Regions from separate parts of the Rothia sp. HMSC069C03 genome, predicted to be linked through region 1. Evidence: riboswitches for the same ligand, from Rfam matches in the RefSeq annotation. Region 1 holds a riboswitch; the other holds the start of a gene.

Region 1 (3,762 bases):
TGGTGTGCTCAGCGATGGCCTTGCGGGTCCACTTCTTGTCCTTCGCCTGCAGAGTGAAGGGGGTCAGGAAGGACTGAATCGACTCGGTCTGCACGTAGTTCAGGACCTCGTCCTCGTCGAACTGGGACAGGTCAACACCGGACCAGCCGCCGATGATAGCCTGTGCAGAGTCGAGGTTGATGTACTTCTTGTACTCCTCGTACTTTGCCTTTGCCTTCTCCTCGGTCTCATCCACGATGACGGAGAGCATTGCGAGGATCTTGACGTCGTCGCGGCTACGGCCCTGCTCCTCGGCAGAGGCACGGATACGGTCGGTCACAACGCGGGTCAGGTCCGGGCGCAGAGCGCTGATGAACACAGCCTCAGCGTGCTTACCGGAGAACTTCTGGCCGCGGCTGGATGCGCCAGCCTGGAAGATCACGGGGGTGCGCTGCGGGCTCGGCTCAGTCAGAGAGATGCCGGGCACGGAGAAGTACTTGCCCTTGTGGCCAATCGGGTGGACCTTGGAGGGGTCAGCGTAGATGCCGCGCTCGCGGTCCTTGACGACTGCGCCGTCTTCCCAGGAACCTTCCCACAGCTTGTAGCAGACGTCCAGGAACTCGTCAGCGATTTCGTAACGCTCGTCGTGCGGGATCTGGGTGGGCAGGCCCTGGTTCTCAGCAGCCGAAGGCAGGTAAGAAGTCACCACGTTGAATCCGACGCGGCCCTCAGTGAGGTGGTCGAGGGAGGCGTAGCGGCGAGCCAGGGTGTAGGGCTGCTCGAAAGTAGCGGCAGCAGTCACACCGAAGCCGAGGTGCTCGGTCACTGCAGCCATTGCAGAAATCTGGGTTGCGGGGTCATTCACGGGAACCTGAGCGGCACCCTCAATGGCGGGAGCGGCAGAGTTCTTGTACACGTCGTAGATGCCGACCACGTCAGCGATGAACACGGCGTCGAACAGGCCGCGCTCAAGGGTCTTAGCCAGGTCAGTCCAGTACTTGATGGTGTTGTACTCGGTTGCGCGGGAGCGCGGGTGACGCCAGAGGTCGAAGCTCTGGTGACCAATGCAGGTCATCTCGAATGCGTTAACTACGATGCGCTTCTTCTGCTCAGCCATCGATTTTCCTTTCGCGAATGATCGGGGACGATCGGGTTTGTACCCTGCACCCCGCGCGCCGCCTCCTTCTTGCCTTCTGCGTTCGGTGGTGGCCTTCGTGCAGGTGGCGCGTTCGCGCCGTACTTGCCTCTTTTCGTTGAGGCCAGATCATCATCTGGGGCACCCCGCTACGGGAGAGGGTTGCCGCCCGGCTAGCCAGAGCTTCGCGCCGGGACTCATGATCTCGTGGTTTGAGTGTACGGGGCGCGCGGGAGGGAGGTCACGTTTGTGACGAAAAAATCTTTTTGTGACGTGGAACCGAAATATTTCGTGATAAATGCGAAATATACGGTCATAGAAATTCATACGCGCCCGCCGGGTTGATTGAGGCACGCCACAGCCCATAGGGTGGGAGAAGCAAACCATCCAGAGCGACTGAGAGACCTGGCTCCACGACGTCGCAGCAACCGGCACGGATTCTTCCGCCCCCGGTGCTAACGCCAGGAACGATGGAAGTGACATGACACTCAACAGTGCAGTAACTGACGTACCCACCAGTGAAAAGAACGGCCACCACGCCGTATCCACCGCCGCCGTCCCCTTGAGCTTTGAAGGCGTCGGACAATCTTTCCCCGTGCCCGGCGGAACCCACGAAGTTCTTCGCGGAGTCTCCTTCACCGCAGCCCCCGGCGAGATTATCTCCGTCATCGGCTCCTCCGGATGCGGCAAATCTACCCTCCTGCGTGCAGCAGCAGGCCTGAACCGCATCACCGCAGGTACCGTGCGTATCGGCGAGAAGGCAGTGACCGGCCTCGACCCCCGCGTAGCTATCGGCTTTCAGGAACCGCGCCTGCTCCCCTGGCGCACCGTCGCCGACAACGTGGCGCTCGGACTGCCGCAGGGCACCAAAAAATCTGAAGGCGCAGCATCCGTAGCGCGTCTGCTCGACCTGGTCGGCCTGGGCGAATACGCAACCCACCGTCCCAAGGAAATTTCAGGCGGTATGGCTCAGCGCGTTTCCCTGGCGCGAGCGCTCGCACGCAACCCCGGCGTGCTGCTGCTCGACGAGCCCTTCGGTGCTCTGGACGCGCTGACCCGCATCAACATGCAGGATTTGCTGTTGGACGTGCACCGTCAAGACCCGACTACGATTCTGCTGGTCACCCACGATGTGGAAGAGGCGCTGTACCTCTCTGACCGGGTGATCGTCCTCGGTAAGGACACCCCGGAGGCGCCCGCCACCATCCAGCGCATTGTGACCGTTGACCGTTCTCACCCGCGTGACCGCGCCGATGCAGAGATCACGGCGCTGCGTAGCGAACTGTTGGCTGAGCTCGGCGTGGAAGATAACGCCTAAAGCCGCCACGCAACACATTTCTCACACATCACATCATCATCTTCAGAAGCGAAAAGATTTCATCATGACTTACTCCCCGTCTCGCCGTACCACCCTCAAGTCCCTTGCCGCAGCCGCCGCTTTTGCTACTCTGCTCAGTGCCTGCGCCGGTGAAGGTTCCGGTTCCGCTAACGCCTCCGGCGCTGCCGGTGGTGGCGATCAGAACACCGTGACCATTGACTACGCGACCTACAACCCGCTGTCCCTGATTATCCGCAAGAAGGGTTGGCTTGAAACCGCCCTCGCCGCCGAGGGTAAGAAGGTTGAGTGGGTCAAGTCGGCCGGTTCGAACAAGGCGAATGAGGCGCTGCGTAGCGGCAATATTGATGTCGGCTCGACCGCCGGTTCGGCGGCGCTGCTGGCACGCGCTAATGGCTCCCCCATCAAGGTCATTAGCCTCTACTCGCAGCCGGAGTGGTCGGCTCTGGTGACCCGCAAGGATTCGGGCATCACCAAGGTTGCGGACTTGAAGGGTAAGACCGTTGCCGTGACCAAGGGTACCGACCCGTACTTCCTGCTGCTGCAGGCACTCAAGCAGGAGGGTATCTCTGCTTCGGACCTGACCATTCAGAACCTGCAGCACGCCGATGGCCGCACCGCCCTGGATAACGGTCAGGTCAACGCGTGGAGCGGTCTGGACCCGATCATGGCTGCCGCCGAGGTGGAAAGCGGCGACGTGCTCTTCTACCGCAACCTGAACTTCAACACCTACGGCTTCCTGAACGCGACCGAGAAGTTCATTCAGTCCAACCCGACCGCCGCACAGACCATCGTGGACGTGTACGAATACGCTCGCGCCTGGGCTAAGAAGAACCCCGAAGAGGCTGTGAAGATTGTCGAGGAGGAGTCCGGCATTAAGCACGAGACCGCTCAGGTCGTCATGGAGCGCACCCACCTGGATATCGACCCGGTTCCGGGCGCTAAGCAGGTTGAGGTTCTCAAGGGTGTCGGCCCGATCCTGGTGGAGTCCGGCGACGTTCCCTCCCAGTCCGACGTGGACAAGGCACTGAACAGCATTGTGGACGACCAGTTCGCAAATAAGGCTGACAGCGCAGCCGTCGAGAAGATCGCAAAGGTGGTTGAGAAGTAATGACCGCCGCAACGATTACCGCCGCCTCCAGCGCTCGCGCTGAGCGTGCCGAGAAGCGTGTCTCTTCCGTGAAGCTGCCGTCGAACCCGTTCGCCGGTAAGCAGTACCTGGGCCTGGTTCTGCCCCTGGTGCTGATTGCCCTCTGGTACATTCTGAGCACGAACGGCGTGTTCACCCAGGTTCAGCTGCCCTCCCCCGACC
Region 2 (3,762 bases), on a different contig from region 1:
ATGGCGGTACGCCCAAGTAGGAGGTGAACCGGCGCCTGCAGGGGAATGAGCGTGCCTACAGCATCTAGCCAGGCGGGCGCTTCAATGGTCGTAAAGAGAACCCCGGAAAGAATAAAAACCGGCACGAGCAATAGCTCCTCGTAGGCGATAGCGTTCGGCGTCGCCACGAAGAACACCGCAATCATGAACGTGACCGACAGGCATGCAAGCCACAGCAGGGGAACGCCCAGAACGTAGCGCGGCCAGAGCGCGGAAAAGTCTGTGACCTGCGGGTTGAGCGTCACAAGAGCCCAGATGAGCCACGACAGGGGCAAAGCCGCCAAACCCACAATGGAGGCGCTTGAAACGATAGCCGCCAGCACCCGCACCGGAGAAATCGACCCCGAACACAGGTACACAAGGGTCCCACGGAAACGCTCAAAATTGATGATGCCCGCAGACACGATGCAGACAGACCACATGCCCACAATGCCGGCGCGAGTCCATGCTAGGGTCGGGTCAACGGAGTGACCCGCGGAGCTCCGCGCCGCCGCATGCACCGCAAGAGCCTGAATAATAACCGAGCCGAGTACCGTGCTAATGAGCAGCTGAATGAAGTAGGGGACCGTCAGGAACTGGCGCAGGCTAAAGCCCATGAGCCGTAGCTGCCGGGCGCACTCCTGCCACAGGTCGTACCGTCGACCCTGCCGCTGGAACTCTTCCGAGCGTTGCGTCTGAGCGTTCATCGTTTGAGCCCCTCCGCCATCGCCAGGTATGCCTCTTCCAGGGTTGCCGGGCGCGTGTACGGTTCGGTTCGCGCCCCAATGCGTGCGGCGGCAATCCCCTCCGTGAGGATACGGTGCGCCTCGCCCGCCTGGAACGTGGTGCGCTCGCCATGCCAGTAGAGGGTGAGTTCCCAGCCGGATCCGCGCGGGGCAAACAGCACCGCCGCCTTATCGCCGAGGAACCCGCGGAGCGTATCAATGCCCTCGGTGGCGGTGGCTTCAACCTGAACCACAGTCGTGGCGGCAATGCCGGCGTGCGCGGCAATATCCTCGAGGTTGCCGCTCACAGCAACGGAACCGGCACCCAAAACGGTGATGGTGTGCGCCAGGTCCTCGATTTCGCCCAGCAGGTGGCTTGTGAGCAGAATGGCGGTACCTTCATTTGCCAGAGATCTGATGAGGGCACGCACGGTCAGGGCGATATCGGGGTCGAGCCCGTTGGTCGGCTCATCCAGCAGGAGCAGGGTGGGGGAGCCGAGCAGGGCGCGGGCAATATGTAGGCGCTGTTTCATGCCGCGGGAAAACTCCTGGACAGGCCGCGTTGCCGCATCGGTGAGTTTCACGCGGGCTAGGGCATGCTCCACCTCGTGCCGTCGGGTCCGCCCGGAAACCCCCGCAACATCGGCGAAGAACAGCAGATTATCGCGGGCACTGGCGCGCGGGTAGAAGCCGTTCTCCCCGCCCAACGCGAGGCCCACGTGACGGCGCGCCCGCTGTGGATGGGCGATAGCGTCAATACCGTTCACGGTAAGGTTACCGCCGGTGGGTGTGAGCAGGGTCGAGCACATCTGCACGGTGGTGGTTTTACCCGCACCGTTGGGGCCGAGGAGGGCGTGAATTTCCCCGGAACTAACGCGAAGTGACACACGGTCGACTGCGGTAAAGGTATTTTCACCTTTGCCAAAGACGCGGCTGAGCTGCGCCGCATCAAGAACAAGAGACATGGTAGGTAACCTTCGGGTATGACCCTCTGGCCCCTATACCGGAGGGATGCTGAGCAGGATAAACGGCGTAGCGAGCCGTAGCGAGTTGTACCCTGCGTGAGTGTATGTGTCATTTCAGTGTACCAAAAAACCGTAGATAAAAGTGATGGGGGTTACTATGTGGATGGTGGGTGCCCGCCTCCGCATCTCGATTGCCTCGCCCTCGGATTGCCCCGGCACCGTCGCTCACGTTTTGTTGCAGGCGGTTTTTGGTGACAGACGTTAAAAAACGTCATCTTTGCAATGAAATGTCTTAAAGTACCGCGCACCCACAAAACCCTTGACCCCACCCAACGCCCTATGACACCCTGAATACAGGTCAAGAGCGCCAGCGATAAGCCCCAGCTAGCTGGCCGGCAACCCTCCTCCGCGGTGGGGTGCCCTGGGTGAAGACCAGGTGGCACGCAAAAGCGTGACGCAAGCGCGGGACCGATGTGACCGATAACGGTACATCAATCGTGACAGGATTATTCGACGACGATTCCTGTACCGTCGGCATGCGGCCCCCTAAGAATCCCCATTAGGAGCCACGCATGAGCAACAACACTACCGTCCCGACTCCCGCCAACCCCGCCGGTTGGAAGTTCGAAACCCGCCAGATTCACGCAGGTCAGGCGCCGGATGCCGCAACGGGAGCTCGGGCACTACCCATCTACCAGACCACCTCTTATGTCTTTGACAGCGCCGAGCAGGCAGCGAACCGTTTCGCCCTCTCCGAACTGGGCCCCATTTACACTCGCCTCAACAACCCCACCCATGAAGTAATCGAAAACCGTATCGCTTCCCTGGAAGGCGGCGTCGGCGCGCTGCTGCTGGCATCCGGTCAGGCAGCTATCACCTACGCAATCCTGAACATCGCCGGTGCAGGCGACCATGTGGTTGCATCGCCCTCCGTGTACGGCGGCACCTACAATCTGCTCAAGTACACCCTCGCCGACCTCGGTATCGAAACCACCTTCGTTGAGAACCCGGACGACCTGGATGCATGGCGCGCCGCAGTCCGCCCCAACACCAAGCTCTTCTACGGCGAGTCTGTGCCCAACCCCCGCAACGACGTGCTCGACATTGAGCCCATTGCCAAGATTGCGCACGAAAACGGTGTACCCCTGATCGTGGACAACACCGTACCCACCCCGTACCTGCTGCGTCCCATCGAGCACGGCGCAGACGTAGTCGTCCACTCTGCCACCAAGTACCTGGGCGGCCACGGCACCTCCATCGGCGGCGTGATCGTTGACTCCGGTAACTTCGACTACGGTGCAGACCCCGAGAAGTTCCCCAAGTTCAACCAGCCCGCCCCCGGCTACCACGGCCTGGTCTACGCACGCGATCTGGGTAAGGACTCCGCCTTCGGTGCGAACCTCTCTTACATCCTGAAGGCGCGCGTCTCCCTGCTGCGCGACACCGGCGCCGCCATCTCCCCGACCAACGCCTTCAACATCGGCATCGGCCTGGAGACCCTCTCCCTGCGCATCGAACGCCACGTCGAGAACGCCACCAAGGTCGCCCACTGGCTCGAAGCAAACCCGCAGGTCGAGAAGGTTATCTGGGCTGGCGTGGAATCCTCCCCCTGGTACGAGCGTGCACAGAAGTACCTGCCCAAGGGCCCCGGCGCGGTTCTCGGCTTCACCCTCAAGGACGCAACCCTGGAGCAGGCCCGCGACTTCGTGGACGCCCTCAAGCTGCACTCCAACGTGGCGAACATCGGTGACGTGCGCTCGCTCGTGATTCACCCCGCCTCTACCACCCACTCCCAGCTTTCCGCTGAGGAGCTGGAGAAGATTGGCGTGTACCCGAACTTCATCCGCCTGGCAGTCGGTATCGAGAACATCGACGACATTCTCGCCGACCTGCAGCTGGGCTTCGACACCCTCTCCTAAACGGTGACGCACCCGCAGGTGGACCGGCAAGCTACGGCTTTTCGGTCCACCTGCGGATTCCCCGTTACGGAGCATTTCATCAGCGCGCGGCACCGCCGCCTCGCTGCCTCAACCCGCAGACTCAACCGCAGATTC

Evidence for each region. A riboswitch is a leader RNA that binds a small molecule or an ion and turns the genes downstream of it on or off. The one in region 1 is predicted to bind S-adenosylmethionine.
Region 2: another riboswitch for S-adenosylmethionine. It lies ahead of HMPREF2779_RS00385 (bifunctional o-acetylhomoserine/o-acetylserine sulfhydrylase); the one in region 1 lies ahead of HMPREF2779_RS06120 (ABC transporter ATP-binding protein).

Annotation. Positions count from the first base shown of each region.
Region 1 is NZ_KZ627138.1:80,716-84,477, reverse strand. It holds gene HMPREF2779_RS06125 (LLM class flavin-dependent oxidoreductase) at 1-1,096, opposite strand, end outside; SAM riboswitch class IV at 1,211-1,319, opposite strand; SAM riboswitch class I at 1,495-1,591, shown strand; gene HMPREF2779_RS06120 (ABC transporter ATP-binding protein) at 1,596-2,432, shown strand; gene HMPREF2779_RS06115 (aliphatic sulfonate ABC transporter substrate-binding protein) at 2,497-3,561, shown strand; gene HMPREF2779_RS06110 (ABC transporter permease) at 3,561-3,762, shown strand, end outside.
Region 2 is NZ_KZ627121.1:3,529-7,290, forward strand. It holds gene HMPREF2779_RS00375 (ABC transporter permease) at 1-725, opposite strand, end outside; gene HMPREF2779_RS00380 (ABC transporter ATP-binding protein) at 722-1,708, opposite strand; SAM riboswitch class IV at 2,065-2,177, shown strand; gene HMPREF2779_RS00385 (bifunctional o-acetylhomoserine/o-acetylserine sulfhydrylase) at 2,281-3,627, shown strand.